DNA from 2 places in the Corynebacterium glucuronolyticum DSM 44120 genome. Region 1 is predicted to be linked to the other one. Evidence: riboswitches for the same ligand, from Rfam matches in the RefSeq annotation. Region 1 holds a riboswitch; the other holds the start of a gene.

The links. Region 1 has a riboswitch for cobalamin ahead of CGLUCO_RS10390 (energy-coupling factor ABC transporter permease). Riboswitches for the same ligand answer to the same signal wherever they lie in the genome.
Region 2: it holds a riboswitch for cobalamin, as region 1 does, so the genes downstream of both, CGLUCO_RS08905 (FecCD family ABC transporter permease) here and CGLUCO_RS10390 (energy-coupling factor ABC transporter permease) in region 1, are expected to answer to the same signal.

The regions. Positions count from the first base shown of each region.
Region 1 is NZ_CP047452.1:2,300,524-2,316,583, forward strand. It holds partial or broken gene CGLUCO_RS10370 (MFS transporter) at 1-1,293, shown strand, start outside; gene CGLUCO_RS10375 (energy-coupling factor ABC transporter ATP-binding protein) at 1,409-2,143, opposite strand; gene CGLUCO_RS10380 (energy-coupling factor transporter transmembrane component T family protein) at 2,140-2,853, opposite strand; gene CGLUCO_RS10385 (energy-coupling factor ABC transporter substrate-binding protein) at 2,858-3,208, opposite strand; gene CGLUCO_RS10390 (energy-coupling factor ABC transporter permease) at 3,205-3,894, opposite strand; cobalamin riboswitch at 3,965-4,230, opposite strand; gene CGLUCO_RS10395 (lipoprotein LpqH) at 4,499-5,080, shown strand; partial or broken gene CGLUCO_RS10400 (ABC transporter ATP-binding protein) at 5,395-5,844, shown strand; gene CGLUCO_RS10405 (hypothetical protein) at 6,115-7,887, opposite strand; gene CGLUCO_RS10410 (DUF3558 domain-containing protein) at 7,868-8,443, opposite strand; rRNA gene rrf (5S ribosomal RNA) at 8,678-8,794, opposite strand; rRNA gene CGLUCO_RS10420 (23S ribosomal RNA) at 8,930-12,028, opposite strand; rRNA gene CGLUCO_RS10425 (16S ribosomal RNA) at 12,405-13,929, opposite strand; gene CGLUCO_RS10430 (HypC/HybG/HupF family hydrogenase formation chaperone) at 14,449-14,688, opposite strand; gene CGLUCO_RS10435 (hydrogenase) at 14,693-15,805, opposite strand; gene CGLUCO_RS10440 (hydrogenase maturation nickel metallochaperone HypA/HybF) at 15,833-16,060, shown strand, end outside.
Region 2 is NZ_CP047452.1:2,006,244-2,022,303, reverse strand. It holds gene CGLUCO_RS08960 (anaerobic ribonucleoside-triphosphate reductase activating protein) at 1-70, opposite strand, end outside; gene CGLUCO_RS08955 (ribonucleoside triphosphate reductase) at 63-1,874, opposite strand; gene CGLUCO_RS08950 (Cgl2226 family protein) at 2,085-2,372, shown strand; gene CGLUCO_RS08945 (AAA family ATPase) at 2,373-3,089, shown strand; gene CGLUCO_RS08940 (PRC-barrel domain-containing protein) at 3,060-3,482, opposite strand; gene CGLUCO_RS08935 (sortase family protein) at 3,512-4,249, opposite strand; gene CGLUCO_RS08930 (PRC and DUF2382 domain-containing protein) at 4,344-5,225, opposite strand; gene CGLUCO_RS08925 (hypothetical protein) at 5,810-7,225, opposite strand; gene CGLUCO_RS08920 (MFS transporter) at 7,763-9,301, opposite strand; gene CGLUCO_RS08915 (NUDIX hydrolase) at 9,511-10,047, shown strand; gene CGLUCO_RS08910 (catalase) at 10,121-11,701, opposite strand; cobalamin riboswitch at 11,913-12,125, shown strand; gene CGLUCO_RS08905 (FecCD family ABC transporter permease) at 12,371-13,402, shown strand; gene CGLUCO_RS08900 (ABC transporter ATP-binding protein) at 13,386-14,201, shown strand; gene CGLUCO_RS08895 (ABC transporter substrate-binding protein) at 14,208-15,317, shown strand; gene CGLUCO_RS08890 (helical backbone metal receptor) at 15,412-16,060, opposite strand, start outside.

The sequences.
Region 1 (16,060 bases):
ACAAAACATACAAGACATGGCGTTTCAACGTCTTCATGGGAATCTTCCTTGGATACGCGGCGTTCTACCTCATCAGGAACAACGTCTCGCTCGTTTCCGCCATCCTGAAGGAACACGGCCTCATGAATGCCGTCGGCATCGGCATCGTTGCCAACGCCGTACTGTTCGCCTACGGGTTGAGCAAATTCTTCATGGACATGCTCTCGGACCGTTCCAACGCGCGCTACTTCATGCCACTGGGGCTCGCCCTGTCTGCGGTGATGAACCTGTTCATTGCCTCCGTCCCCGGGATCACCGGGATCCATTACCCTGTTCGCCACCCTCATGTTCATCAACGGGTGGTTCCAAGGCATGGGCTGGCCTCCGTCTGGCCGCGTGCTTGTGCACTGGTTCTCCACCAGTGAACGCGGCTGGAAGACATCCATCTGGAACTGCGCCCACAACGTCGGCGGTGGCGGACTCGGGTTCCTCTCCGCGTGGGCACTCACGACGTTCGCCACAGACGAGGCCGACTGGCGCCCGGCCTTCTACGTGCCGGCCATCGTCGCCCTCACCATCGCCGTCATCGCCTTCCTCCTAATCCGCGACCGCCCGGAGGCAATCGGCCTGCCCCCGATCGAGGAATACCACGACGATCCCGCCAAGGTCGAGAGCGTCGACACCGCCGAGGGCACGTGGCTGCAGGTGGTCACCCACCACGTGCTGACCAACCCGATCATTGTCATGCTCGCGCTGGCCAATGTGTTCATCTACACGGTGCGCTACGGCGTGCTCAACTGGATCCCGATCTACCTCAGCGAGCGCACCGATACCGCCAATATTTCCGACGGCATCATCGGCTTCGCTGTATAGGAGCTTGCCGGCATCCTCGGCACGCTGCTCATCGGGTGGCTCTCAGACACGGTGTTCCACGGCTGGCGCTCCGGCGCAGGCATCCTCGCCCTCGTCGTCGTCGGAATCGCCCTGTTTGCCTACTGGCAGCTCCCGCCGACCGCCCCGCTGTGGCTGTTCTATCTCCTCATCGCCATCATCGGCGGGTTCATCTACGGCCCGGTCATGCTCATCGGTCTGCAGGCCATCGACCTGTCGCCCGCCAACGTTGCGGGCACTGCTGCCGGGTTCACCGGCCTGTTCGGCTACCTGTTGGGTACCACCTTGGCATCCTCCGGCGTGGGACTGCTCATCCACAACTTCGGGTGGAACGTCACCTACCTGTTCCTCCTCGGCGTTGTCGTGGTCGCCGTCATTCTCATGGTGATCGTCGGCAAGCGCGAACGCGCGCTCATGCACTAACGCCTCCACGAGCCCGCAAAGAAAGACCGAGCGAGAAAGATATCGGCAGAGCATAAGCAGCACAAGGCCGCAGGTGTCAGTACTCACACTGACACCTGCGGCCGATGTCTATTTTTTATACGTCTTCGGGACGACGCACAGCTCGCCCAAGTGCATCGCTCACCACCGGCGCCCACGGCAACCGCAGGTGGGCTGCAGGAAGCAGCTCCAGGCCCCACGGATGCAGGGTGCCTTTATGAAGGATGCGAATCTCATCGGCAAACTCGTAGGCGAAATCGATCTCGTGGGTGGTGAAGATAATCCCCACGTTTTCAATGCGACTCAGTGCCTGCGTGAGCAGATCTGCCGCGTAGTAGTCGAGGCCTGCCGTCGGCTCGTCGAGGAGAATATAGCGCGGCTGCATAGCAAGCGCCCCGGCGAGCGCAACGAGCTTCTTCTGTCCAAAAGAGAGCTGGTGCGGGACGCGGTGAGCGAGATCCGCGATTCCGAGCTGCTCCATTGCCGATTGCGCCCGCGCCTGCACCTCATCCTGAGGCAGGCCCAGATTCATGGGACCGAAGCAGACATCCGATTCCACCGACGTGGAAATCAGGTGCGCGTCCGGTTCCTGCAAAACAAGCTGTACCTTCTCGCGGTGGGCCGTGCGACCCTTGCGGGAGTAGTCGAGCGCTGTGCCGTCAACAAGCACGCTGCCGGAGGAAGGTTTGAGGGCACCGGCGAGAACACGGAAGAGGGTGGTTTTCCCGGATCCGTTTGCCCCCACAATGCCCAGCCGGGAGCCCACCGTAACGGAGACGTCGAGACCGTCCAGGACGGCGTCGACAAGAATGTTGGTACCTTGAAGGCTCATACCGTAACGCCTAGCACACTAACCGCAACCAGCACCAGCCCGATGAGGACCAACCGCAGGGGCCGTGCCGGCGCGTAGGAATGAAAAGTTTTAATATCCAGCGGATCCGCCCGCAGCTCCAGAGCCTCCTGCATCGAGCGCGCACGCATAAAGGCGACGACGAAAAGGGAGGCCCCGATGAGCCCCGTGGAGTGAATACGCGTGGAGAACGTGCGTTCTGCCAGGCGCTGCGCGGCCGCATCCCGCATACTCACCGATGTTTGCCACAGGGCGCCGACCATCCGGTAAATGATCTGCACCACGTAGGTGAGGCTGACGGGGACGTGGACGCGTCGCGCCCAGGAGATGATGTCCGACAGTGGCGTTGTGCAGGCGAACAGCAGAGTTCCAGAGGCTGCCACCACACAGCGCCACCACACGGACGCGGCGTGAGATGCTCCGCCGGGGACGTAGACAATGCCGTGGCTGGTGAGGTTCCACACCAGCGCCAACATTCCCACACCCACGAAGACTGCGTTGAAACCGAGGATCGGGAGATAGAGCTTCAGTGGGGGCCTAGCCCAGAAGAAGCTGATGATCAACGGCACGGCCACCACGGTGGGATTAACCGCGACGGCGCAGACCGTGAGCCCGACGAACAGGAGCATTTTCTCCGCCGTTGGTACACGGGAGATAGGCGAGCTCGCAGCCGCCGCTTCGAGCTCAAACATCGGGCTACTCGACTCTCGTCAGCGGCGCGTCTCCCGATCCGGTGACGTTGTTGGAGGTGGAAACTGCACCCGACTCCGTCACGTTCTTGCGACGTGCCTTGTAAAAGCCCAGCACGTAGCCCACGAAGCCAGCGCCGAGCGCAGCCTGCAGGGCGAACAGTCCGGACTCGACTTCGCCGGGAAGCTCCGGCTGCCACTCAAACCACGGCTCGTAGCCGGGATTCTCCTGCTCAATGAGGTCGCCGCCCTTGTCGTCGGCACCACCAAAGTCAGCATCGTTGCCCGCCACGAAGAACGGCAGAACGACGAGGAAGACGATGGCGATAATGGAAAGAATTAGATTCCTGGTTTTCACGCCGTGACCTCCTGTGCGCGCTGAGCGGACGTATGAGCAGGGCGCAGGAAGCCCAGGGATGTCAGCTCCGGGATGGCGACCTTCTCCAGCGTCTTAATGATGATGACGGTGATGATCGCTTCCACCAGGGCCAGCGGCACCTGGGTCGGGGCAAACAGTGCGAGGAAGGTACCTGCGGATTGCAGGAGGCCACCCTCGTGGTGTGCGAGTGCGAGCTGCAGCGCCGTCGTGGCGTACGTGCCCACGTTGGCAAGGAACACGCCGAGGAACACCGCCGCGGTCTGGTTCCACTTACGCAGCCCCACGAATACGCCGTAGGCCACCCACGGGCCGACGATCGCCATGGAGAAGATGTTTGCGCCCAATGTTGTGATTCCGCCGTGGGCGAGAAGCAGCGCTTGGAAGAGCAACACGATGGCACCAAGCACCGCCATGACCGGCGGTTTGAAGAGGATCGCCCCCAGAGGCGTACCCGTCGGGTGGGATGAGGATCCCGTCACCGACGGCATTTTAATGGCGCTCAGCACGAAGCTGAATGCGCCCGCTGCGCCGAGCAGCATTGCCGTTTCCGGCTTTTCCTTAATTTGTTTTTGCACTTTGGATGCGCCGTAGACCACAAACGGCGTCGCCGCTACGGCCCACCCAACGCAGTGCTCAACAGGCAAAAAGCCCTCTGCAATATGCATAGGATTGGTGTCCTTTATGAATTCCGGTAACCGGTACCTCGCCAGTCACAAACTGAATTGTTTCTTACCGAAGCGCCCTCCGCTGGTAGCCGGTCTCCTGGCTTAGCCCCTCCCCGCGCGCAGTCGCGCGGACCCGATAACCTTTCAGCCTTCCCACGCGTCGCAAGCGACCGCAGTGACCAACGATGCCCCACGCAGGACGTGCACACCGTTTCCAAAGTCTCAGGCGCGGGCCGAAGCCCACGTTGAAGCCACACAGTGACGAGGATCGCTCCCGGGTCGCACCGGGATTCCCGTTCACTACCGTGAAATGAACACTTCGGTGGTTAGGATACTCCCCCTCACAGACAATTCCAATAGTTCCCCCGCAGCCACGACCGGAATCAGCCACAGGACAGACACACTCCCTCCCGCGTTCACCCCAGGAACGGCACCCCCAGGAACGGCACCCCAGAAACGGCACCCCAGAAACGGCACCCCAGAAACGGCACCCCAGAAACAAACACCCACCCAAAGGTTTTTTCGCGGACAATACTTTGCACTTGCTAGGTATCTTCTATAGATTGGTGTTGAACGCATTTTCGCAAATTGGAAGGTTGACATTATGAACGTGACGAAGAAGATGGCCGCCGTTCTCGCCACTGCCACCCTGGCACTCGGACTGACCGCGTGTGGCGACGGATCCGAGACGGAGACTGTGACCGAGACCGCCCCGGCCACCACGGTCACCACGGACAAGGATGCCAACACCACGGCGCGCGACAACGACAAGGATGACGACAAGGACGACGCATCCGAGTCCTCGGCAGCGGCCGCATCCAGCGACGAAGCCCCGTCCATCACCATCGACGGCAAGCAGGTTTCGGGCACGTTCACGCCCGTCCACTGCACCCTCGACACCGACGATGGCCAGCAGGAGCTGAACATCGACGCGGGCGACAAGTCCGATAAAGCCGAGCGCGATGAGCTCGAGGTTGAGATCACCGATCCCGAGGGCACGCCACGCCTGACCGGCCTGTCGGTGGAGCGCGCAAACGACAAGGAGTTTGAACTCACCGACGCGCAGGAAAACGCCGCCACGGTAACCAAGGACGGCTCCACTTGGACGATCACCGGTGAGGGTCACTACGACGACGATGAGTCCACCGCTATCCCCTTCGACGTGAAGGTGAGCTGCCCGGCATAACTCGCCACAACGGGCGCACTGCCCCGCAGACACATCACCCCCGATCCCAGCCGACGGAAAGGCTGTGACCGGGGGTTCATTCGTTTGTAGAACCCCCGACTATCCCGCTGTCCACCCCCACGCGGCACTTTTGCTCACAAAAATCCGACTATTAGGGTGAGAGGGGCCGCCCCACCGGCGGCCCCTACCCAAACCGTAACGGCAGCACGCCAACCCGACGCGCACCGCCGAAAACTAGCAGCTAGGAGTATCCGTGGACCTCGTGGAGCTCGCACGGTGGCAATTCGCCATCACTACCGTGTACCGGCCCCAACGGTTCCGGGAAATCGACGCTCATAGGGGCACTCATCGGCGCGCTACCCATCGAAGGCGGCACCATCAAATACAAGGGCACGCCGCCTCATTCCATGACGCGGCACGACATCGCTATGACCGTCGCGGTCGTCGCACAAGCAGACGAGGCGGGGCTTCCCCTCCCCGTGAGCAACTCCGTTGCGCTGGGCAGGCTCCCGTTTCGGCGCGGGTACGCGGCTATCGAAAGCGCCGAGGATGCGCGGCGGGTGGAGGAGGCGCTGCAGGCCACCAATCTCACCCATAAGAAAGCATGCCTGACCACGGAGTTATCAGGCGGTGAGCGGCAGCGGGTGGCGATTACCCGGGCGCTTGCCCAGGACACGGATTTTTTGCTCCTCGACGAGCCGACGAACCACCTCGATCTGAAGATTCAACTCGATCTTCTGGAGCTGATCAAAAACGCCGGCTAGACGACGGTCCTCGTTCTCCACGATCTCAACCTCGCCGCCCGATACTGTGACAATGTTCTCACACTTGACCAGGGTAAATCCGTTTGTTTTGGGGCGCCGAGCGACGTATTGACACCGCAACGCATCCAAGAGGTGTTCGGTGTGCGGGCCACACCCGGCGACGTCGAGGGCATCCGCCGGTTCGTGTTCTTGCCCGTGCTGTAAGCGCGCGAACATGCGTCACGCTCCTCCCTTACCGGGTAGGAGCGTGATTTTTTGTTGTGTAGGTGATTAGTTCCTCGCCCATGCGCCGATGGTGCCGGGGACCATGGGTGGCGTCTCTCCGAGGATTGCTTTGGTATTGGCGTCTTGCTCCAACTCGGAGAGGACGGTTTTCACTGCCCGGGACTTCTTCCGATCCTTGTGTGCTCCCATGCCCACGGGCATCATGCCGCGGCCGAAGCCACCTGCAGAACGGCCACCGGCACCACTACTGGCGCTGCCTGTTCCCAGGCTTCCGCGTGGCACGCCAGCCGAACCACCACCTTTTCCTCCGACCTCTGACAGGTTCGGGAGCTTACCGGTACCTGTTCCCGCAGCACCTACACCGCCACTGGAAACACCTGCACCAAAGCCGTTTGCTACACGCCCGCCTTTCTTCGGACGCTCGGTTGTGAGCCGGGATGGCCCAGCTATGGATGAGCCTCGCCCGGCTACAGCTGCCGGGCGCGTGACGGCGCGCCTCGGATTGGTGGCGGTCTTCTTGGTACCTCCGCAGCCTGCTCCTGCACCCTGACCTGCCCGACCGGCAACGGGGACGGCGCCACCTCCCCTCTGGGTAGTACCTATGGCTGAGGCGTGCGGAACTCCGCCGATCCCCGGTGCACCAATAGAAGAGGCAAGACCCGCACCTGGTACAGGCCCTACACCAGACGATAACGCGCTGTTTCCAGGCGCTGGTGCTACGGCCTGGGTGACGGTGGGCGCGGCACTGCCAGCGACTGTGGTCTGCCCACCGCTGGTGTCGCCGTGGGTGGCACCATTTAATTGTTGTGCTGCGTGTACGAGAGCTGGGTCCGGGTCGCCGATGCGGATTTTTTCCAGCTGCCCGTCAAAGTCCCGCTTCGATTGGGTGGCTAGATCCGCCAGTTCTGCCTCCAGTGCCCCGCCAGAAGACGGTGGGACAACGGCGTCGAGAAGCGAACCAACGCGAGGCTCAGCCAGCGACAACAGTGGGGGCATGGCGACCTTGGCGTAGGCCAGAAGCGCCAGCCGCTCTTGTAGCTCACGGGCACCGGGGATGGGGTTTGTCATCACCGATCCGTTGATTGCACCGGCGGCTGCACTGCCAAGCTTGTGTGTCAGGCCCATCCGCCCGGACCACCTGGCCATCGCCTCCGCGTTCAAGCCGAAGGACTCGGTCGCCTCGCTTGTTGCCCGCAGCTTATCGACGATGGCGTCGATCACCTCGCCGCGGTTGGCACTGGCAATGTCGTTGGCGATGATGCGCAAGCGATCGGTCGCATCGACCATCGACGCGTGCAATCCCTTCCACGCCGTGGTTGCTTCCCCGATGGCGGACGTGTGGGTGGTGAAGTAGTCGCGCAGAAGCGCGATGACACTCCGTGGTGGAATGACGACTTTAGCGCCCACGGCGACGGGCACCGGTGTCATGTGTTCCGGAAGGGCTATAACACCCAGTTTTTCAGCCGACACAGAGCCTGAACCCGTCCCTTCCCCGCAACCCCCGTGCAGCCGATCCAGCGACCGGGTGAACACATCCTCCTGCGCCTCGAATCCTTGCACAGTCGCTTCCAGGCCTCGGGCAAGCCCGCCGATGACCTCCCCCAATCCCTGAACGACGGCACGCGCGGACCCCGGCCCCGAGTCCAGCACACCCGCGTGCTCCCTCCCCAGCTGATCCAGGCCGGAGACGCGGGTGAAGCCGTTTAGCTGGGTTGTATTCCATCCGCCCGCGAGGCCAGTTTCAAGCGAAGCTGAAATATCTTTCACCAACCGCGCAGCACCCTGGAGCTGGTTTTTGTCAATTTGTACGATAATCATAGAGTTTTTCCCCGATTAGCAAGTCAAAATATTCTTCGGCCTTCTGGCACTTTTCAATTAGTTGCTCATCTTCCAAAGCAAAGGAATTGAAACCTACCTGAACCGATCCCCGTGGGGTTTCTGCAGCAACCCTGCACCCATCGTCATATTCGTCCTGGCGAAATGCCAACGACGGAGCCTTGGACTCATTAAGTTGGTAGTCCACGAGAATGCCGTTTCTTCGAAATTGAGCCAGTTTCACAGCAACGCCGGAGACATCAATCCATTCATTACTGTCCTCCGTAGCGAAGGTACAGAAGCTCAGTCCGTCCTTCTCAACGACGGTACCTTCGTTTTCAATCCTGCGAAGACCAAGTTCCCTTAACCTGGTATCGCTGATGTCGTGGCATGGTTCAGCTAGGTGGAAGTCTGGATCCCAACGGTCAAAAAGGTAGGGCTCGTCTCCTGATGCAAGGCCCTCCTCCACGCCCAAAAATTTGGCGCAGCCGGTGATGGTGAGCAGTGGTAAGAGCAGAAGTAGTACGGTGTTCATCACTTTGGTGGGGGTTCGGACCATGGGGCCTCCTTTGCCGATGAGAAGATGCCTTCACCACTTAGACGCGGTATGAGACCGCTTTGGTTCCGTTAATTTTGAAAAATCTGGTCCGAGCGAAACACGGTGAATGTAAACGAAGTAAACCACTCTTAGAAGAACACCGCAGGACAAGTGTGCCTAATGAAATTGGAGTGTGGGTATGCGAAAAAAGGGAGGAGCAGAGATTGTTTCTCTGCTCCTCCCTTTGTTGTTTGTGGTCGGCGGTGTCCTACTCTCCCACATCCTCCCGGGTGCAGTACCATCGGCGTTGGTTGGCTTAGCTTCCGGGTTCGGAATGGGACCGGGCGTTTCCCAACCACTATCGCCACCGACAAGTCTTATTTTGGGCGTGTTGTTTTTCATTTATCTTTTCGTCGTCGGCGTCAGCCGACGGTGTGGTGTGTCTGATATTGCATAGTGGACCACGTGTGATTCGTTGTTCGCGTTTAGTGTTTGTAGCAGGTTATAGTGTTTTTTAAAAGTATGGTTATTAGTACCAGTCACCTTCGGTGGTTACCCACCTTCCAATTCTGGCCTATCAACCCCATCGTCTATAGGGAACCTAAGAAACCTTATCTTGAAACAGGCTTCCCGCTTAGATGCTTTCAGCGGTTATCCTTCCCGTACGTAGCCAACCAGCCGTGCCACGGGCGTGACAGCTGGCACACTAGAGGTACGTCCATCCCGGTCCTCTCGTACTAGGGACAGCCTTTCTCAAGTTTCTTAACGCGCGCGGCGGATAGAGACCGAACTGTCTCACGACGTTCTGAACCCAGCTCGCGTGCCGCTTTAATGGGCGAACAGCCCAACCCTTGGGACCTACTCCAGCCCCAGGATGCGACGAGCCGACATCGAGGTGCCAAACCATCCCGTCGATATGAACTCTTGGGGAAGATCAGCCTGTTATCCCCGGGGTACCTTTTATCCGTTGAGCGACACCACTTCCGTACATCGGTGCCGGATCACTAGTCCCTACTTTCGTACCTGCTCGACATGTCCGTCTCACAGTCAAGCTCCCTTATGCACTTACACTCTAAACACCTGATTGCCAACCAGGCTGAGGGAACCTTTGGGCGCCTCCGTTACATTTTGGGAGGCAACCGCCCCAGTTAAACTACCCACCAGGCACTGTCCTTGAAACCAGATCATGGCCCGAAGTTAGACATCCAATCCGATCAGAGTGGTATTTCACCTTCCGACTCCACGGGTGCTAGCGCACCCGTCTCATAGTCTCCCACCTATGCTACACAAACCGAACCGAACACCAATACCAAGCTATAGTGAAGGTCCCGGGGTCTTTTCGTCCTGCCGCGCGAAACGAGCATCTTTACTCGTACTGCAATTTCACCGGGCCTATGGTCGAGACAGCAGAGAAGTCGTTACGCCATTCGTGCAGGTCGGAACTTACCCGACAAGGAATTTCGCTACCTTAGGATGGTTATAGTTACCACCGCCGTTTACTGGGGCTTAAATTCTCCGCTTCGACCACAAAATGATCTAACAGGTCCTCTTAACCTTCCAGCACCGGGCAGGCGTCAGTCCGTATACATCGAATTAACCTTCTTCGCACAGACCTATGTTTTTGGTAAACAGTCGCTTCCCTCTATTCTCTGCGCCCCACAACCGCACTAGTTGCTGTCAGCAACGGTCATGGGTCCCCCTTCTCCCGAAGTTACGGGGGCATTTTGCCGAATTCCTTAACCATAGTTCACCCGTTCGCCTTAGTATTCTCAACCTGACCACCTGTGTCGGTTTGGGGTACGGGCCACACTTGCACTCGCTAGAGGCTTTTCTCGACAGCACAGGATCACCACCATCACCCTTTAACAGGCTACGCATCACGCCTCACACATAATGAGAACGGCATTTAACACGTCCTCGTGCCACACGCTTACACCACAATCCACTAAGTGGCGCGGCTACCCTACTGTGTCACCCCATCACGTGGCTACTACCACATCAGGTCCCACACACAAAAAACAACACCCCACATCAAAAATGCAGGAAAACGTTGATCTCCATGGGTGGTTAGTATCAATGATTCACCATTTGTCGCACATGCGCGGGTACCAGAATATCAACTGGTTATCCATCGACTACGCCTGTCGGCCTCGCCTTAGGTCCCGACTCACCCTGGGAAGACCAGCTTCACCCAGGAACCCTTAGTCATCCGGCGGGTAGGATTTCCACCTACCATTCGCTACTCATGCCTGCATTCTCACTCGCACACACATCCACCAACCGTTACCAGCAGGCTTCACACAATGCACGACGCTCCCCTACCCAAAAACAAAAAACATTCTTGCCGCGGTTTCGGCGGTGTACTTAAGCCCCACTACATTGTCGGCGCACAACCACTTAACCAGTGAGCTATTACGCACTCTTTCAAGGATGGCTGCTTCTAAGCCAACCTCCTGGCTGTCATCGCGATTACACATCCTTTTCCACTTAGCACACCCTTAGGGGCCTTAACCGGCGATCTGGGCTGTTTCCCTCTCGACTACGAAGCTTATCCCCCGCAGTCTCACTGCCGTGGACCATACATACGGCATTCGGAGTTTGGCTGACGTCACTAAGACAAAATCCCGCTCAATCAACCAGTAGCTCTACCTCCGCAGCACTACCAACGACGCTGCACCTAAATGCATTTCGGGGAGAACCAGCTATCACGGAGTTTGATTGGCCTTTCACCCCTACCCACAACTCATCCCCGCAGTTTTCAACCTACGTGGGTTCGCGCCTCCACAAAGTCTTACCCTTGCTTCACACTGGCCATGGGTAGATCACCCCGCTTCGGGTCCAGAACATGCCACCAACACCCTAGGTTAGGATTCGGTTTCCCTCCAGCTACCTACAACAAATAGTTAACTTTAAAGCGACATGCCGCTGACTCGCAGGCTCATTCTTCAAAAGGCACGCCATCACCCCATTAAAAGAGGCTCTGACGGATTGTCAACACACGGTTTCAGGAACTATTTCACTCCCCTCCCGGGGTACTTTTCACCATTCCCTCACGGTACTCATACACTATCGGTCACAAGCAAGTTATCAGACTTACCGGACGGTCCCGGCAGATTCACAGCAGATTCCACGAGCCCACTGCTACTCGGGGACACCACGCACACCCAAGCACACACATTTCACGTACAGGACTCTCACCTACTCCGGCAGGCGATTCCACACCACTTCCGCTACGCATGCGCTAAAGGCTGGTGGCAAAAAGGTTGACCACCAACGCAGACCCCACAACCCCACACACAACACCCCAACCAAGGCATCACGCTGCATGCAGTTTAGTCAAAAATTCGCTTTCGTTCGCCACTACTCACAAAATCACAATTGTTTTCTTACACACCAGGTACTAAGATGTTTCACTTCCCCGGCCACTCCCGCACAACTATGAATTCATCATACGGTAACCCCCATCACTGAGGGCTAGGTTTCCCCATTCGGACATCCTCGGATCAACGCTCATACGGCAACTCCCCGAGGCTTAACGCAGCCCACCACGTCCTTCATCAGCTTGCCATGCCCAGGCATCCACCGTGTGCCTAAAAAATAAAAAACACAAACACAATGCCACAATCAAAAAACTAAAACATGAACAAAAAAGAAATCACACGCGTCCACTATACAATTCACACACACCACACCACCACAACCAAAAAACAAGAAAACAAAAACCCTGTCTTTCAACCATGGTGACCAAAAGGAACAACACATATTGCCCCAGACACCCAACAGCATGCCAATGCACCACCACATGTTTTTCACGTTCAACACAATCCTTGCAGCACCCACATATTGGGCGGCTCACCCGTTTTGCATCCACGCTGGATTCAAAACTTTAGGCGCGGTCACACCTGCGGCGACACAAACACCTGCATCCCCTACCAACCATGAGTGCCAGTAGAAGAAAAAAATAATAAATAAAACTCCTTAGAAAGGAGGTGATCCAGCCGCACCTTCCGGTACGGCTACCTTGTTACGACTTCGTCCCAATCGCCAATCCCACCTTCGACCACTCCCCCCGGAAAACCGGTTGGGCCATGGGCTTCGGGTGTTACCAACTTTCATGACGTGACGGGCGGTGTGTACAAGGCCCGGGAACGTATTCACCGCAGCACTGCTGATCTGCGATTACTAGCGACTCCGACTTCATGGGGTCGAGTTGCAGACCCCAATCCGAACTGAGACTGGCTTTCGCGATTAGCTCCACCTCACGGTGTCGCACACGCACTGTACCAGCCATTGTAGCATGTGTGAAGCCCTGGACATAAGGGGCATGATGATTTGACGTCATCCCCACCTTCCTCCGAGTTAACCCCGGCAGTCTCTCACGAGTCCCCACCACAACGTGCTGGCAACATAAGACAAGGGTTGCGCTCGTTGCGGGACTTAACCCAACATCTCACGACACGAGCTGACGACAACCATGCACCACCTGTAAATGAGCCACAAGGGACGAACTATCTCTAGCCCAATCTCACATATGTCAAGCCCAGGTAAGGTTCTTCGCGTTGCATCGAATTAATCCACATGCTCCGCCGCTTGTGCGGGCCCCCGTCAATTCCTTTGAGTTTTAGCCTTGCGGCCGTACTCCCCAGGCGGGGCGCTTAAAGCGTTAGCTACGGCACAAACCCCGTGGAAGGGACTCACACCTAGCGCCCACCGTTTACAGCATAGACTACCAGGGTATCTAATCCTGTTCGCTACCCATGCTCTCGCTCCTCAGCGTCAGTAACTGCCCAGAGACCTGCCTTCGCCATCGGTGTTCCTCCTGATATCTGCGCATTTCACCGCTACACCAGGAATTCCAGTCTCCCCTACAGCACTCAAGCAATGCCCGTATCGCCTGCCAACCAAAAGTTAAGCCCCTGGATTACACAGACGACGCGACACACCACCTACGAGCCCTTTACGCCCAGTAAATCCGGACAACGCTCGCACCCTACGTATTACCGCGGCTGCTGGCACGTAGTTAGCCGGTGCTTCTTATCCAGGTACCGTCAAAAAAACTTCGTCCCTGACGAAAGGAGTTTACAACCCGAAGGCCTTCATCCCCCACACGGCGTCGCTGCATCAGGCTTCCGCCCATTGTGCAAAATTCCCCACTGCTGCCTCCCGTAGGAGTCTGGGCCGTATCTCAGTCCCAATGTGGCCGCACACCCTCTCAGGCCGGCTACCCGTCGCCGCCTTGGTAGGCCATTACCCCACCAACAAGCTGATAGGCCGCAAGCTCATCCCACACCAGAAAAACCTTTCCACCACACCAACCACGATGCGGTCCTATAGGGTATTAGACCCAGTTTCCCAAGCTTATCCCCCAGTGCAGGGCAGATCACTTACGTGTTACTCACCCGTTCGCCACTCGAGCACCCCAGCAAGCTGGAGCCTTTCCGTTCGACTTGCATGTGTTAAGCACGCCGCCAGCGTTCATCCTGAGCCAGGATCAAACTCTCCAACAAAAAAAGTTGAACAAGCAAAAAACAGCTCAAACCAAAAAAAATAAAACGTTCCAAAAGAACAAAAGCGTAAAGAAAAAAGTAAACAAAAAACAATGATGGCCTCAACGAGAAAACCACCACCACAATGTCAACAAAATTCTTGAAGCGCCACATCCACCAAAACGAAACCAAAACGGAAACGCCTTGTACAGAGCCAGATGACAGCCCCCCAGCCACAAAACCAGAAAACCACACCCAACAAGCACCACAAAAACCTGTCAAACAAACAAAAAGTAGTACATCAACACACTATCGAGTTCTCACACAACATGCACACCCAACCTGCAGGCTTCACAACTTGAAGCCGCATCGCTGAGCGCTTTGTTAACTTTAGATGAACATCACGCGAATTGTCAAAACCCGGTTGAAATTCGATCTGAAGTATGTTTCACAGCCGGTTTCATTCGCACCGCTCTGTGCAACGTGGAATGAATATACACACCCCACCAGCTTCCCACAACTCCGCAGGTTAAAGCATTTTTATTGAGGGAGATCTGTGAGGAGATCGTTGGCGTTGAGCTCGTCGATACACTCCTGCGCCTCCTCCTCGTTCATGAGCGTCATCGCGATTTTGTTCTGAACGAGGACGTAATCGCCGATTTCCGCCTCCGGCAGGTACATCAGTGAGCACCGCTTCGTCACCGCGCCGTACTGGATGGTGCCGGTGGGCAGTGGCCCGTCGGTGCGCTCAATAATCTTTCCGGGGATTCCAAAACACATGGGTCTAGTCTTCTTTCACCTTGATCGTCATTTTTCCGGGTGGCGCGGACACACAGGGCACGCACGGGTCCGCGATTCGAATCGCGCGTTCCATCTCTTCTTCGGTGTGCGCGTCGGTAAGCATCTGGGTGAGCCAGGGATCGTTCTGCGCGGTCGGCGTGAGGATCTGCGCCCCAGTGAGGATCCCGTTTTCGTCGATTTCGTAGTGGTGGACGAGGATGCCACGCGGAGAGTCCACGATCCCGGTTCCGGTTTGGGATACGGGAGTTTCGGACACGTCCGCTCGTAAGTCATCGCCGTAGAGGCTGGGCTTGGCGGCGAGTTCCACCATCGCTACGGCGGCATCGTACAGCTCAGCGATGGTGTCGCCGTCGACAGAGCTGAAGGCAGCGCGAGCGCGTGGGCCGACGCGGTACGACTGGCCGTCGAGAAGCGGGAAGGGTGACACGGAGCCGGGGCGGGACTCGACAACGCGCGCGGTCCAATCGGTGACGGGGAACGAGCTGAAGCTCCCGTCGCGGATGACTCCGACGATATCGCCGAGGGGGTTGAGCTCACCGTTGCGCGAGACAAGCGCCACGTTCGTGCCCACGTACCCGCTGGAGACGTGCGCCGGCGAGGTGTTGAGCACCTCTTTAAGCTTTCCGACGAGCCGGTGAAGCGGTTCCAGATCCCATTCGGTCGCCGCCTGCGTCACTCCGCCGGGGACCGCAACCGAGGGAAAGTGCCCCGTCATGCCGATGGCTGCGCACGCGTCGCGCGCCACCTTCTTCGCGGCAACAGCTACCTCCCGATTCGTGAACAGGAGGCGCCCGGCGGCGAGGTCCAAAACGGACGCATAATGAAGGAGGAGCCGCACGTCAAGGGCGGTTTCTGGCAGGTGAGTTGCGCCGTAGATCTGGTCGAGCGCCCGCATCCCCGCCAGATGGTGGGAGATGGGGCAAATGCCGCACAGCATCTTTACGGAATCGGCGACTACGTCCACGGGTTTGCCAATGAGCAGGTGTTCTACCCGCGGGAATGTGGAGAGATCAAAGTGGCGTGTCCCGTCCTCTTCTTCCACGACGACAGCCTCGAAAGGATTGATATCGAGGTCGATACCTAGCGTTTCCGTCACTACTTTTCCTTATCTTAAGATGGGGTCATGCATGAGCTTAGCTTGTTGGCCGGAGTTGTTGACGCGGCGGTCGAAGCTGCCGCCGGACGAACGGTTAAGCAGGTGAACCTGGATGTGGGAACGATGTCCGGTGCCGTGCCCGACATTCTGGAGAACACGTGGCCGATCGCTATTGAGGGCACTCCCCTGGCGGGCACGAAACTTGAACTGACGATCATCCCCGCGACCGTTTTTTGCCCCGGCTGTAACGGCGAG
Region 2 (16,060 bases), 290 kb from region 1:
TGGCAGTGAGCTTGCCGGGCCAGTCCGTAGCGGAAAACGGGATGAGCCCGGCGATGGCCAACTCAGGCATGAGCAGGGGTGGCTAGCTTCTCGGAGAAGTAGGTGCGCTCGTGGAACTCGCCCTTCTTGCCCGTATTGAACGAGCTCACCGGGCGGAAATAGCCCATGACGCGGGTCCACATTTCCGTCTGCTCACCGCATTGCTCACACGTCGGGTGCTCTCCCGAAAGGTAACCGTGGCTAGGACAGATGGAGAATGTGGGCGTGATGGTGATGTACGGCAGGCGGAAGGCCGTGAGTGCGCGGCGAACGAGGCTCGAGCACGCCTCGCCGCTGCTCATGGCTGCGCCCATGTACAGGTGCAATACGGTGCCGCCGGTGTACTTCGTCTGCAGATCCTCCTGCTCAGCCAGGGCGGCAAACGGATCGGGGGTGTGCGAAACGGGAAGTTGCGAGGAGTTAGTGTAGTAGGGTTCCTCCGCTGTGCCGGCCTGAATGATGTCGGGGTAGCGGGCGAGATCCTCGCGAGCAAACCGGTACGTTGCCCCCTCGGAGGGGGTGGCCTCCAGGTTGAACAGGTGGCCGGTGGACTCCTGGGCCGCTACGAGCTTCTCGTTGATGTGGTTGAGGATACGCAGCGCCATCTCGTGTCCGTTGGGGTCGGTGATGTCGTAGGCATCGCCGACAAAGTTGCGCACCATTTCGTTCATCCCGTTGACACCAATGGTGGAGAAGTGGTTGTCCAGGTTCGGCATCCAGCGGCGCGTATAGGGGAACAGGCCTTCGTCGAGTAGCGTGGCGATGGTCGCGCGACGCCGCTCAATGGTGTCGATTCCGATGTCGATGAGGTCATCGAGCTCAGACATGAGGGCTTCCTCGTCGCCAACGTGGAGGTAGCCGAGGCGGGCGCAGTTGATGGTGACCACGCCGATGGAGCCGGTGAGCTCTGCGGAGCCGAACAGCCCGTTGCCACGCTTGAGGAGCTCGCGCAGGTCGAGTTGGAGGCGGCAGCACATGGACCGGATCATGCCGGGATCGAGCTCGGAGTTGATGAAGTTCTGGAAGTAGGGGAGACCGTACTTGGCGGTCATCTCGAACAAGAGCCGTGTGTTCTCGGACTCCCAGGGGAAGTCCTTGGTGATGTTGTAGGTGGGGATGGGGAAGGTGAACGGCCGTCCGTCGGCATCGCCTGTCATCATCACGGTGATGAACGCCCGGTTCAGCATGTCCATTTCTTCCCGCAGTTCACCGTAGGTGAAGTCGCAGACTTCCTCGCCGATGTAGGGATGGTTGTCCGCGATATCTGCGGGGCACACCCAGTCGAAGGTGAGGTTGGTGAAGGGGGTCTGCGTGCCCCAGCGACTGGGCACATTCAGGTTGAAGACGAACTCCTGCACAGCCTGCTCCACTTCTTCGTAGCTCAGGTTGTCGAGGCGCACGAAGGGGGCAAGGTAGGTGTCGAAGCTAGAGAAAGCCTGGGCACCCGCCCACTCGTTTTGCAGTGTGCCGAGGAAATTCACCATCTGCCCGAGTGCGCTGGATAAGTGGCGGGGTGGCAGCGAGCTGATCGCACCGGGTACGCCACCAAAGCCCTGTTCGAGGAGCTGGCGCAGGGACCAGCCGGCACAGTAGCCGGAGAGCATATCGAGATCATGAATGTGGATGGCACCTTCGCGGTGGGCCGTGTTTGCTGCGGGGGAGAACACCTGGGTCAGCCAGTAGTTGGCCACGACTTTGCCCGAGGTGTTGAGCATCATGCCGCCGAGGGAGAAGTCCTGGTTGGCATTGGCGTTGACGCGCCAGTCGGAGCGGTCGAGGTACTCATTGATTGTGGAAATGGCATCGATGGAAACGCGGTCGTGTGTGAAGGTCATACATCGAATCCTAAGCCAGTAATTACATCCACGTAACTCCAACCTATGTTTGATGACACCCCAAATATGGAAAAAGTAAAAGAGGTAGGCACTACATGTAGTAGGTTTAAGCGTCTGTCCGCTGGAGTGATCTGGAAGATGTTGATTTATTAGTGTTACCTTCATCTCACTTTCCAATGCCCCCTTTTGGGGGAGGGTATACTCGGGGCCATGGCACTGACATTTTCCATTAACCTCGATGACGCAACGTTTGCCGATCTTTCTTCGCTTGTCGACGCCGCCCGCTCGTCCGGGGTCGCCGCCGACACGCGCGTTCGGCTCGAGGGGCAAACACTCACCCTCACCGTTGAGCCAACCTCCCCTGCCCCCGCTCCTCGCCCTCGACGCCACGACTCTCAGCACACCGAACCCGCCCCGTCGACGCCGCAGTTCGATGCTGGACCGCTGAAGGACGCTGTGCGACAGGTGCTCACGGACACCATCCTGAATAACAGGTAGGTGTACATACGGAAGGTCCAAATTGAAACGGCACCGGGGCCGGCTGTGGACCTCGGTTACGTAGAGCACCTGCCGGTATTCCAGGCGCTAAAAGAGAGTCCCCTTGAGTTTTCTCACCCAGTCACAGTGTTCGTGGGGGACAATGGTGCGGGCAAGTCGACACTCTTGGAGGCCCTCGCCGTAGCTATGCGCTTCAATCCCGACGGCGGGTTCCTGGGAGCGAGGAGTTTCACCGCTACCGGTGAGCCGACGCACTCACCCCTTCACCAGCTGCTGCGGGTAAGCAGGCCAGAAAACCCGCGTGCCGGGTATTTCCTGCGTGCGGAAACGCACTACAACCAGGTCACGAAGCTGGACAGGAGCGTTTCCTACGCAGGTGCGCACCGTCGTTCCCACGGGGAGACCGTGCTTGATGTCCTTGATGATGCGCTTAAGGACCGCGGTTTATTTCTTTTCGACGAGCCGGAGGCAGGGTTATCTGTCGTCAGTCAGATGGCGGTCATGGGGCACATCGCCCTCGCAGCTCGTCGTGGCAGCCAGTTCATTGTGGCCACTCACTCGCCGATTATCGCCGCGGTGCCGGGGGCGGACATCCGCAGCGTGAGCGAGGGCGGCATTGTCCAGACGGCATACGACGATACGGAGATGGTTCGGGCGACACGGGGATTTTTGTCTGACCCGATCGGGTCAGTTGACTTCATTATCGACGGTGTCTAGCTCCACCTTGTGCGATCCCGTCTTCTCCACCGCCTGCACTTCATCATCTGCGGCGGGCGTCGTAGGAGCTGCCTCTTCGGCAGCAATGACCTTGTAGTGGGTGTAGAGGGTGTTCTGGTATTCCGTTGACAACGACTTTCCAATCGCCTCTACGGGGGCGGAAGCAATGACATCCAGTGGGTAGTTCACCGTCAGAGTCTTCCCCTCGAGGCGGTAGCCAAGCAGAGGGATGAATGCGGACTTCATCCGCAGAAAGCCTCGAAACGCCTCGACAAAGCTGGGTTCCTTGGAATCATCGTCAACGTAGACCTCGCGAACCTTGCCCACCTTCTTGCCTTGGCTATCGACAACAGTGGCACGCAGAAGCTGTTGAAGCACATCGGGCTTGCCCACGAATGATCCTTTCCACGACGGTGGTTTTTTTACCTATCACGCATTGTACCGACCGCTGATTCCTGCCGGTGACCGATCAACACGACGTTGTAGTCTAGATCCTTGTCCGCGGTGATAGCGCACGTTATGAGCACCACACGACCGGGTGCGTGGGAACGGAAAATATCGGTGTCACCGGTCATCGCAGACTTACTGATGAGAAAAACCGTATCGACCGTCCAGCGCACCGTGACCCCGGCAGCGTCGACAAGCGAAAGAGTGGATCCCTGAACACTCTGCGATGGTAGGCGTGGTGACGGTGCAGAAAAATCCGTCCGCGCGGTGACGAATTCCGACAAGCCGTTGAGCACGTAACCTGACTGAGACCATGAATGGCCGATGAGAAATACCGTGCCTGCAGCCGCGTCGGCGGGCGGCACACCGAGCCCGTCAACCCACTGCACGTCATTGAGACCCGTGGCGCTCGGTTCGAGCGGATCGACTGCGGGAGTAGGCGAATACACTGCTGTGGAAATCGGTGCCGGTCCATCAAGAAACAGGCGACCAGTTCCAGAAAGAGTGGGTGGTGGTGGCGGAGGCGGAGCGGGCTGTTCAGACGTCGATGTCACAATGGGTGTTGGCAGAGCCTGTTCCGGTTCTGTCTTCGAAAATGACAGCACCCCTAGTGAGAGCACGATGACAAACGCGATGAGACCAGCCTCCTTGGCCATCGCGCGAATTTTCCTTCTGCGGGTGCGTGGACCGAAACGTAGAAACCCCCGTAACATAACAATGAGTGTAGACCTCATCGCTGGGGAACGCAGGGCAAGAAAAAGGTGGCTGCACAGCGTGCAGCCACCGGGTTATAAAAAGAGGGGGACGTTACTTGCGGTCGGCCTCCGGGTCGACGTAGCCGTCGATACCCTTGGTGTCGATCTCGTCGTGCTTAACGGTCTCGGACACGGTGCGGGTCTCCTGGACCTGCTCGGTGCCGAGGGAAACGCGCTCGACCGGGACAGACTCCTTGGTCACGTTGATCTTGTCCTCGTGGAGGGTGACGGTTGCCTCGGTGGCATCGGAGCCGACGAAGTTCTTGGCTTCCTCGGGGGAGATGGGGGTGCGCTCAATGCGAACCTCTTCGCGGGTGACCGGAACCTCGACGGTCTCCGTTTCCTCAACCTGGTACTTGCGGAGGCGAGCCTCGCCGGTGGCGACGCGCTCGGTGCCGACATTGAGGTGCTCCTTCTCGAGGATGATGTCGTCGGTGCGACCAGCGACAGGCTCGCGAACCTCGCGCTTGTCGGTGTCGATGACATCCTTAGCCTCTGTCTCGTCCTTGGCACCAGCAGCGCCGGCGAAGCCTGCGCCCGCGGCTGCGTGGCGGTTGGTGTCCTCGGTTACGTGCTCCTCAGCGGCCGGACGGTCGGTGACGTAGCTCTCTACATCCTGAACATCCGCGAGGCGGTAGTGCTCGTAAATCTTGTCCTGATCGGCAGCCGTGAGCTGGTTTTCGAAGTCGATTTCCGGTGCGTCCTTGATAAGATCCTTGTCAAAGGCGAGCTTCAGCTCGTCGCCATTGAGGCGGTGGCCACGGAGCGGAACCAGGCTGGAACCCATGCCGAAGAGACCATGGTTTACCTCGATGAACGTGGGCTGACCGGTCTTGTCATCAACGAAAAGGTTGTTGATCTTGCCGAGCTTCTCGCCCTTGGCGTCAAACGCAGTGGCGTTCAGGAGATCCTGGATATTCCTCTTGTCCGTCATCTTCTGTCTATCCTTTCTTAGGGCACTATCCCCGGCAGGAGGTGTTCGCCGCCGTCAGTAGGTGATAAGTACCGATCACAATAAATCTGGAAGAGAATCGGCGCGTGTTTTCGCGACCGATAAACTTGGTGATGTCTCGCGATGCGCGCGACACTGCAATCGAGTGTAAGGAAAAACCGCTCGGTTGGCCGGGGGTGACGGCGATGGTTCCACTTGGCACGCCGGTCCGTTAACTTTCTCGTAATAAAAAAATCCCGTGATATGGGATATTGTCTCCGCGTAAAGAAATAGTGATTAAACGAGTGAAAGAGGGGAAGGGTAGGGAATGGTTAAGACCGCTGGCAGGAGCGATGTATGACGGGTAGAGCCTGCTATATATTCAGTATTGTACTTAAAGTTAGCTGGAGAAAACCTTTAAATGTAACGATTTGGTAAAGATCGGCCAAAATCTTCCGATTTGCACCAAAGTACCCCCGCAACGAGGATGTCCGATGTCGCTTTTTTCTTGTTGTGCGGTATCGGGGGTAGAAAAAAAGGAGAGACAGAACTACGTTCTGTCTCTCCAGAGATGAGGGGAAATCTATTTAGAAGACACCCTTAGCCTTGTTGCCGAAGTCATCAGTGGTGATGTCGGCGGAGTTGAACTCCTTAGCGTTCACGTTAGCGTCGCCCTTGTGGCCGCCGGTCTGCGTGACCGTGATGGTGTTGGTCATGCGGTGGCCGCGGATGAGGCCGTCACCGAAGTGAATGTTGGAAACGAGGACCTCTTCGCCCGGCTCAATCGGGTTGGACAGGGTGACCTCGAAGGTACGGACGGACTTGTCGCGGTCGAAGCCGAGGTCGCGGGTGTATGCACCGTTGAACCAGCCAGCCGTCATGAAGCGGTCGACACCGTAGAGGTAGTCACCGGGCTTAGCGGTGGTCTTAACCTCGATGCGGTAGGTGGTGTAGGGGAAGTCGGGCTCGTAGCGCTTGGTGCCGGTGTTCTTCAGGCGAAGAGCGACGGCACCGGAGAAGCCGGTTGCCTTAGCGGTCGTGAGGCGGGGGGTGAGCTCGTAGTCGCTGTTGACGGCCTCGGACGGATCCTTGGCCTCAGAAGCCTTTGCGTCTTCCTCTGCGATCTTGTTCTCGGCCTCGGCGCCGGAGACGATCTCCTCGGTCTCGACGGGCTTTACTACCTTGTCCTCTTCAACGGCGGAGTCATCGCCGACAACGTCGCCAGCGTCGACGGAGGTGTTCTCCTCGACGGTGGGCTCGGTCTCGTTCTTGAGGTTCTCGTTGATGACGTGGTCGACCTTGTTGTTGGCGACAGCGTCATGTGCACCAGCTAGGGTGGAGTAGGTCTTAACCTTGACTTCCTTCTTGATAGGAGCAAGTGCGGACCACAGGGTCGGGGTGGACCAGGTGCCGTTCGGCTTGCAGTACTGCTGCGTGCCATCCATGGTGATCGTGCGGAAGCCGTAGGTGGCCTCGCCGGTCTCACCGGGCTTAATCGTGTACGGTCCAATGCTCTGGCCCTGATTCCAGCTGAGGCTGTAGGAAGCAGAAGCGCCGAGGGACTGGGACAGGGACATCGTGATGCCGTTGGAGACGGAGCCGCCATCCTTGCTGTAGCCACCGCCAATGTTCATGGAGGTGCTCATGGAGCGGTCGCCCTTGACGTTGAGGGAGATCGACTGGCTCATGGACAGGCTCTGGGAGAGCGGGATATCGTTGGTGGTCTGGTTCGTGGCAGAGATGGTGCCTGCAGGGGTGAAGTTGTCCTTAGCCTTGTACAGGACGGTGCGGTAGTCCTCCCAGGGGTTGCACACCGGGTGCGGGTTCAGGATGTTGGCCTTGATGTGGTCAGAACCGTGGAAAGTGTGAACGATGGGGAGCTCGGGGTTGATGAGCGGGGTCTCGTTGTAGTCGTCGCTGATGGTTGCGGCACCTGCGGTGGTGGACAGGCCAGCTACCACCGCTGCAGCAGTGAAGGAAGCTGCAATCTTGGTGAACTTCATCTGTATCTCCTGATCAGAGTCGTGGTTTCGGAAAGGGAAAGAATGGTAAGCCGCGCCACATGGAGGTCTTGTAAAAAAGACCTGGCCACTGGCTGGCAACGCAATTAAATCTAGACCAGGAAACGCCCTCGTTCAAGGGTTTTTTGGGGCTAAGTTAATAAAGGGTTAAAAGGGAAAAAGTTACGGAGTTGATGAAAACCTTAAAAAATTTAAGGTACTTTCGGACATTTGCAAGGTTGATGGGGGTTCTGGGGAGGGAACGAAAGTTCCAATTTTTCTATAGGAAAGTAAAAAACGTCCGACCTAATGGGGGTGGAGGGAGGGGGTGGTTATCTGAGAGCTTTTTCCGATTGGGTAAGTCGGAACTCATAGCTATATCCAGCAGTATTGGTTGGATGGGGAAGTGTCACTGCTTTGAAAGGTGGTGTGCAAATTGACGGTAGTGAATGAATCTTGAGTGGGGGGAGAAAATGGAAAATCCGCCACCTGATTGGTTCACAGGCGGCGGAATCTGAGAAGAATGTAAGAGAAGGCGGCTTAGCTGTCGGAAGAGGACTCGACAATGCGTACTCGGCGGGGCGCTGCGTTCTTGCGTCGCGAGGCGAGGAAGATCCCTGTGCGCAAGATCGCAATAAAGACGAGTCCTGCAAACCACGTTGCGGTGACCGCATGCCATCCGAACTGGAAGTCTGCCCACGTGTACGTGGTCGAATCCGCGGAGATGTCTAGGAGAATACCCATGCCCTGAGAGGCGACCATGCCAAAGATAAAGCCACCCATGTTGGCAAACCCGGTGCCTGTGGCTACAACATTGTGGGGCAATTCTTCGCGCACGAAGTCGAAGCCGTAGTTGGAGGCGGGTGTGAGGATCGACATGCAGACCAAAGCGATGACGACGGCGACGAGGCCGCGAGGCTTATCGGACCAGAAGAAGATGACCCAGGTCAGGCCAAGGCCAATGGCGAAGATGAATGCTGCAATGTCGCGCCGACCCCCGAGGCGCGCGGAAACGAAGCCGTGGAAGGGGCCGATGGCGAAGCTCACCACGGAGTTGACGGTGAGGACGAGGCCTGCAACTGCGGGGGAGAGGCCCATTCCCTGCGTCATCATGGGGAGCCCCCAGAGGAGCGTGAATGTGATAAGTGGTGTCATGCATGTGGCGTGAATGAGAAAAGCCAGCCAGACGATGGGGTTTTTCGCTACCTTCTTCACGGATTCGATGGTGTCTCGCCCGTGGCGGCCTCGCTTCTCGTCCTCCTGTAGGCGCGTAAGAGCGACGAGGGGAAGGAAGAACTTCCGTGCGCCGCGGAGAACCGCTCGGCGCTGGCCGTCGGCTCGCTCTGCGACCTGGTGGGCGACGACGTTGGCCTTCTTTACGGGCGGAAGCCCTGCCCGCTCACGCTTGGCAGCGTCGGCACGTTGGCGGCGGAGCTCCTTAACGTGCTCTTCCTTTTCGTGGCGTGCACGACGGATTTCTTCCATTGCCGCGTCGGTCTCCGGGCTATCGGCGACTGCGACACGAGCTCCCATGGCGACGAGGATTCCGACCGCGCCGAGGGTGACGAACGCCGGTGTCCATCCCGCCCAGTGTAGGAGGGTGAGGAAGGGAATCGCGGACAGGAACTGTCCTAGCTGGCCGAGTGAGGAGGTGAGCTGCGTGAACATCGGCGACTTGTGCAGCGGAATCCAGTAGGGGAGGATGCGCATCACGGAAAGGAATGCCGTGGCATCGCCCATACCGATGAGGATGCGGGCGCAGATAGCAACCCCGTAGACCGTGGTGAAGCCGAGGAGCAGCTGCCCGAACGCCATAATCAGGGCGCCATAGACGAGCAACTTACGCGGGCCGTAGCGGTCGATGAGTAAGCCTGCTGGGATTTGTGAAAGGGCATAGGTGCCCACTTGTACAGCGGTGAATACCGCGATGTGTGAGGCATCGACCTGGAACCTATTCAGGGCCTCAACCCCGGCGACGCCGAAACTGGTGCGCCCTGTAATAGCGATGATGTAGACAATAACGGCGGACATCCAAACCGCGAGGGCGCGGCGGGTGACTACTTCATGAGGATTCGGCATATGATAGCACCTTAATCATGTGGCACGGGGAGGGGTTAACATGGCTCGTGCAATCATTCCATAAATCACCATATTATTGTTACTTTGCTCACATAAATGATCGTTTTCGGGCAGGCGCTGACCGTCCTCTACGGCCTGAGAAAAGGTGGGGAATGCCGCGACGTGATGCGGGAACGTCCGCCAGCGGGAGGAGAAAGTAATGTGGAGGCATGCCTACACCCGAATTCATTATGACTTTGCGTGAGAAGATCGGCCACGATCCGCTGTTTTTACCCGGTGTTACTGCAATCGTTCTTAAACCTGTGCCGGAAGGAGCACCGATCTGGGAGGTTCCCCAGGTCCTCCTGGTGAAAAGAGCCGATAATGGTGCGTGGACACCGGTTACGGGGATCGCTGAACCCGGCGAGAATCCGCACGTGACTGCGGCCCGCGAGGTGAAAGAAGAAGCCGGTGTTGACGCAGAGGCCGTAGCTATCATTGGCACGGGCACCTCCGGCCCCACCACGTACCCCAACGGGGATGTGACGAGCTATATCGATATTTGCTACCGGATGGAGATCACCGGCAACGATGAGCCCTACGTGGGCGATGAGGAATCTACGGATGTGCGGTGGTTCTCCGTGGCGCAGCTTCCCGAGATGCAGCAACGTTTCCGACTGCTCATTGCCGATGCCGTGGTTAACCTGCGACACCCGGATAAGTTTCGCCCGCGCCTTGGGTACGAGAAGCGCTCGCACAATCAGTGATCACGCGCCGATCCCCACACACTGAAAAAGATATCCCCGCCACCGACTGGGTGGCGGGGAAAATTTTGGGTTTTTACTCAGGCTTGGCAAACTTTCCGGCCTTGACTCCCTCGGTGAATTCCTTCTTCAGGTTCTCAGCGAGGTCCTTGTCTACGTTGGCCCAGTACTCGTAGACGCGCTTCTCCGTCGCGGCGGAGATGCCATCCATCGCGCCGGCGATGTTGGACACGAAGCGCTTCTTTGCCTCCTCGTCGTAGACGTTGAGGTACAGGTCGCGTGCCTGGACGAAGTCGTCGTCCTCGGCGTGCTTCTTGTATGCGTAGCGGGCGAAGTCTGGGTCGTTCGGCTCCGGGTTGATGTAGAGGCCCTCGGCGGAGTCGTAGGACTTCATGGAGGACGAGGTCTCTCCATCGTCGAGAAGCCCGTCGATGACATCCGACTTGTTGGGGGCGTACGGGGGTTGCGACGGGTCGGAGAACTCGTAGGCCATCGGGCCGTTGTGCGTGTAGGTGACCACCTGGTTGAGGGGCTGGTTCACCGGGATCTGGCGGTAGTTCGGCCCGATGCGGTAGCGCTGCTCGTCGGCGTAGGCGAACACACGGCCCTGTAGGAGCTTGTCGGGGGACAGGCCGACACCGGGGACGAGGTTCGCCGGGTCGAGGGCGATCTGCTCAATCTGCGCGTGGAAGTTGCGCGGGTTGCGGTTGAGCACGAAGTAGCCGATCTTCTTGCGCGGGTAATCCTTCTTGGACCAGACCTTGGTCACATCGAAGGGGTTGAAGCGGTAGGCCTTGGCATCCTCGAACGGCATGATCTGTACCTCGACGTCCCAGATCGGGTAGTCGCCACGCTCAATCGCCTCGAAGAGATCCTGGCGGTGCAGGTCGGGGTTCTTGCCGGCCATTTCTGTGGCCTCTTCGTCGGTGAGGTTCTCCACGCCCTGGCGGGAGATGAAGTGATACTTCACCCATACGGGCTCGCCCTTCTCGTTAATCCACTGGAAGGTGTGGGAGCCGTAGCCGTTTTGGTGGCGGGTGCTCTTCGGGGTGCCACGATCGCCCATGAGGTAGGTGACCTGGTGGGCGGATTCGGGAGCACGGGTCCAGTAATCCCAGCGCATGTCAGCGCTCTGGAGGCCGGAAGCCGGTGTGCGTTTCTGGGAGTGGATGAAATCGGGGAACTTCATGGGGTCGCGCATGAAGAACACCGGGGTGTTGTTGCCCACGATGTCGTAGTTACCGTCTTCGGTGTAGAAGCGAAGGGCGAAGCCGCGGACATCGCGCATCGTGTCGGCGGAGCCGGATTCGCCTGCAACCGTGGAGAAGCGGCCGACCATCGGGGTGACGGTGCCCTTCTGGAAGAGCTTGGCTTTGGTGTACTGCGAGACATCCTCGGTAATGTGCAGTTCGCCGAACGCGCCGTGGCCCTTGGCGTGGGGGATGCGGTCCGGGACGATCTCGCGGTCGAAGCTGGCGAGCTTCTCAATGAGGTGCACGTCGTTCAAAACGATGGCACCGGTCTCGCCGGTGGAGATGGACTTGTGTTCGCTCATGACCGGCTGGCCACCGCGAAGGGTGGTGTGTGCGCCGGGGGTTGCGGGGTATTTGCCGCGGTCGATGACCTTGTCGGCTGCGGACTCATCCGAGTGTGTCATAAGGAACCTTTCCGTTTGTACGGGTGAATGTGTCTGACAACCACCCTACAAGAATAATTGCCTATTAGCCACGAGAAATCAATAGGTTGTCTACAACCTGCATTTCTTAGGGTTCCCTTTCCTTGTGGAGGTGCTGACTGAGGTTCGGTTTGTTGTCTTTTGCTTGTCGACGGCCGGTGGCTACGGTTTCTTGTAAACAGTTACCTGGGTTACAATCAACCCTGTAGTTGATTTACCTCTCAAAAATGTATGAGAGCGTGGGAACTGTGGTGTGATTCCACGGCTGGCGCGCAGCGGTAATGGTGACAACGCAGATTATCCACTGAGCAACCCAGAGATGTTTGAAAAAGCACCGTCTGGAACTTGGGAAGGTTCTGCAGCGGATGACCCGAGCCCGAAGACCGATCAACTGCGGATGTGATCCACCTTTTATGTAACCTCCGCGTACGAGGTTGAGAGGAATAACAATGCTCATAACACACGTGTGCCCGCGTGCACCCCTTCACGTATGCCTTCTACATAGGCGTTTTTTCGGTTCGCAGCTAGCGTCCACGCGGCGCAGGCATGACTAGCGTTGGATCCGCGCAAAACAATCAGCAACAGAGGAAGATGAACCGCAGCAGGCGGGTATCAACCGTCCTGCTGACGGTTTCGCTCATCGTACTAACTGTGGCAGTCGCAGTTATCTCGCTGGGTTTTGGTGCGGAAAAGATCCCAATTGAAACGGTCATTGATGTTCTCCAGGGCCGTCTCAGCGGCTCACCGGTGTCAGGTCCTGCAAACACGATTATCTGGGAGCTGCGCCTTCCCAGAGCGCTTCTCGCCATTGTGACGGGTGCAGGACTCGCAATAGCAGGTGCGCTCATGCAAACCCTTGTGAGGAACCCACTTGCGGATCCGTATATCCTTGGCATCTCCTCCGGTGCTGCGGTCGGCGCGACCGCCGTCATCACCATGGGTGTGTTCAGTGCTTTTGGTATTTGGTCGTTATCCGTAGGTGCGCTCTGTGGCGCGCTGGGGTCCAGCCTGCTCGTCTACTTCATTGCACAGACGCAGGGCGGGCTCACACCACTACGTCTCGTACTTGGTGGAGTTGTGCTCTCCGCCGCCTTCAGCTCGGTGTCGTCCTTCCTCGTGTTCCTGTCTGATAATCAGCGTGCCGCTAACTCAGTCATGTTCTGGACTCTTGGATCCGTTGCAGGTGCAACGTGGCAAAAGCTCATCATGCCGGTTGTCGTAGTGGTGTTGAGCCTCCTCCTCGTGCTGGGGTTCAGTAGTTGGCTGGATGCGTTGGCTGCAGGGCCACACACAGCCGCGGCATTGGGAATCAACGTCACGCTCGTGAGGAACTCAATCTTCATCCTCAACGCGATCCTTGTCGGTAGCCTCGTTGCAGTCAGTGGCGGAATCGGCTTCGTGGGTCTCATCGTGCCCCACGCATCCCGAATTCTCGTTGGGGCTTTGCACCGCAAGGTAATCCCTGTGGCGACGGTTGGAGGCGCGCTGTTCTTACTCGTTGTCGATGTCATTGCGCGAACTGTTGCTTCACCCCAGGAAATGCCCCTCGGAGTGGTCACAGGGATCATCGGCGCACCGCTATTCCTCTTCCTTATGGGCAGGAACAGGTACGCGTTCGGAGGCCGTGATGCGCAGCAAAGACAGCAAAAATACAAAGGACAGGGATGTGGCAGTTCCGGTTGAGCTGACACCTAACCAGACGGTTCCTGCCATAGAAGTGGAAAACGTTGCGGCGTCTGTCGGCGGGGTCACTGTGGTTAGCGGAGTTCAACTGTCTATCCCACCAGGCGCGAAGGTAGCACTCATCGGTATTAACGGTGCAGGAAAAAGCACGCTCCTTCGGGCGCTAGCCGGAATAGAAAAACCGGCGGAAGGAGCGGTCTACCTCGACGGCATACCTCTCCACTCGATCCGGGCTAAGAAGCGAGCCCAGCTTGTCAGCTTCGTCAGCCAGGAGGAAACCCCGCCGGCAGACCTCACTCTCGAAGAAATGGTGGCGCTCGGTCGTATACCGCATCGGCCCTCCTGGGCGGTGAGCACGGCGGACGAACAGCCCATCGTCAGAGCGGCACTTAGCGCCGTTGGGCTAGCTGATCGCATGAAAACCTCGTGTGACCGGCTTTCCGGTGGTGAGCGTCGGCGCGCGATGCTCGCCCGCGGACTCGCACAGCAAACAGCCGTGCTATTCCTCGACGAACCCACCAACCACCTTGACATTTCCTGGACGCTGCAGATGCTTAACCTCATCCGCTCGCTTTCCGGAACTGTCATTGTGGCCATGCACGATCTTGACCTCGTGATGCGATACTTCGATCACGTCGTCGTTTTGAACCGTAACCGGATGACCGCCTCTGGTCACCCAATCGATGTTTTCACTCCCGAATTTATGAACGACACCTTCGGTGTCGAAGCGGAGCAAATCGAACATCCCAAAACTTCCCGGATTCACCTCATCATCAATGATGTAAGCACAAGAAAGTAGGAAAATATGTCTAAACGTCTCACCAGTATTGCATCCATCCTCCTCATTGGCGGACTGGCGCTCACCGGCTGCTCCTCCTCCGGAACTGATTCAGCATCATCTACTAGCGAGGCGGAATCGTCCAGCGCGAGCACGAGTGACTCGGTATCGGTTACCAACTGTGGCGAGGAGAAGACCTACCCCAGGACCACACGGCTGGTAGTCAATGACGGAAACATCACCTCGGTCGCCCTCGCTGCCGGCGCATACGACAATATCGTTGGCGTCTCCAGCCTGCAGCGGGATGAGAGCATCATTGCTCTCCGCTACGGGGACAAAGTCCACGACTTGAACCAAATCTCCGAGAAGTACTGGAACTTGGAGAATATCCTGTCCGTCGACCCCCAAACAGCCTTTGCTGGTTGGGGCTACGGCTTCCGCGAGTCTGACGGTCTTACCCCGGCGGACCTAGATACCCACGGCATTTCCACCTACCTCCTTTCCGAGACCTGCAGGCAGGGTGGCAGCCAAGCCCGCGGCACCATGGACCCGTGGACGGCGTTGAACACCGACATTGAAAACATCGCGAAGATCGCCGGCGATGAGGATGCTGCCAACAAGGAAATCGCCGACATCAATGCGCGCCGCACGGCGATTGAGGAGGCCCCGCAGGCGGAGAAAACGCCGGTTACCTTCCTTTTCGATTCCCCCAATGATTCGACCGTATTCTCCTCCGGCGCCTTTGGTGCGCCGCAGGCCATCTTCGATAGTGCAGGTGTCGAGAACGCACTTTCGGATGTTCAGGACACATGGGTCGACGTGAGCTGGGAGCGCATCACCTCCGCTGACCCGGATATCATCTTCTTCGTTGACTACCCGCCTGTGGAGCTCGATGAGAAGATTGCCGCCCTGGAGTCCAACCCCGCCACGAAAGACCTGAAGGCGGTGAAGGAGAAACGCTACGTCAATTTGCCGTACGCCATGTGGGCATCGGGTCCCCTGAACATCGATGGTCTCGAGTACGTTCGCTACGCCCTGGAGCACTACGGTCTCCAGCCTGAAAGTGGAATCAAGCCGAAGTTGGACATTACCCAGCTTGACCTTCCCGGTAATGAGTGGCTCAAGGAAGCGAAATAGTTTTTTACCTCCGCCGGACTGTGGCCATAGAACTCAGTTCGTGACGAACCCACGGGGAGAGGGTGCACCGAAGGTTGTGCACCCTTTTCGCACCTTAAGCTTGTCCGGCCATCGCTTCCGCCAGCTCCTCCCTCGCCGTCGCCATCGCCGGACCGTACCAAAACAGGTTCCGCCCGGCGACGTGAATCGCAGGGACAGGGAAGTGCTGGTGATCTGTCGCGGTGAGGGCGTACGGCTCGTCGGAAAGCGCAACAACGTCGGGCGCGCGCTCCGCGATGTCGGCGGGGGTAAGGAGCGGGTAGCGCTCGTCGGTGACCACGTTGTCCCAGCCGAAGTGTTGCATGAGGTCGGTGGCGAACGTGTTGGCGCCCACCCAACGCCACGGCTTCGTCCAGATCGGCAATGCGACGCGGATACGTGGGCCGCTAGCCGGGTGGGGCCAGACGTTACGCGCCTCCTCTAGCCACGCTGGTACCGCGACGCGGAAAGCCTGAGTGAACAGGCGCGTCATGCTGTCAAGCGCCTTGACCCACACGGGGATGGTGAGTCGCCGCAGCTCCTCCACATCAACCCGCCGATTCTCCTCATTGTTGACCACCACGGGATCAGGCCGCAGTCCGGCGATGGCGGTGATGTCTGGGTTCTTCGTCCCGCGCACGCGGGTGACCGTGAGATCGGGCGGTTGCGTACACCAGTCGGTCGCCCCAATCAGCGCCGTTGGTGCGGTAAGCGCGATGGCCTCG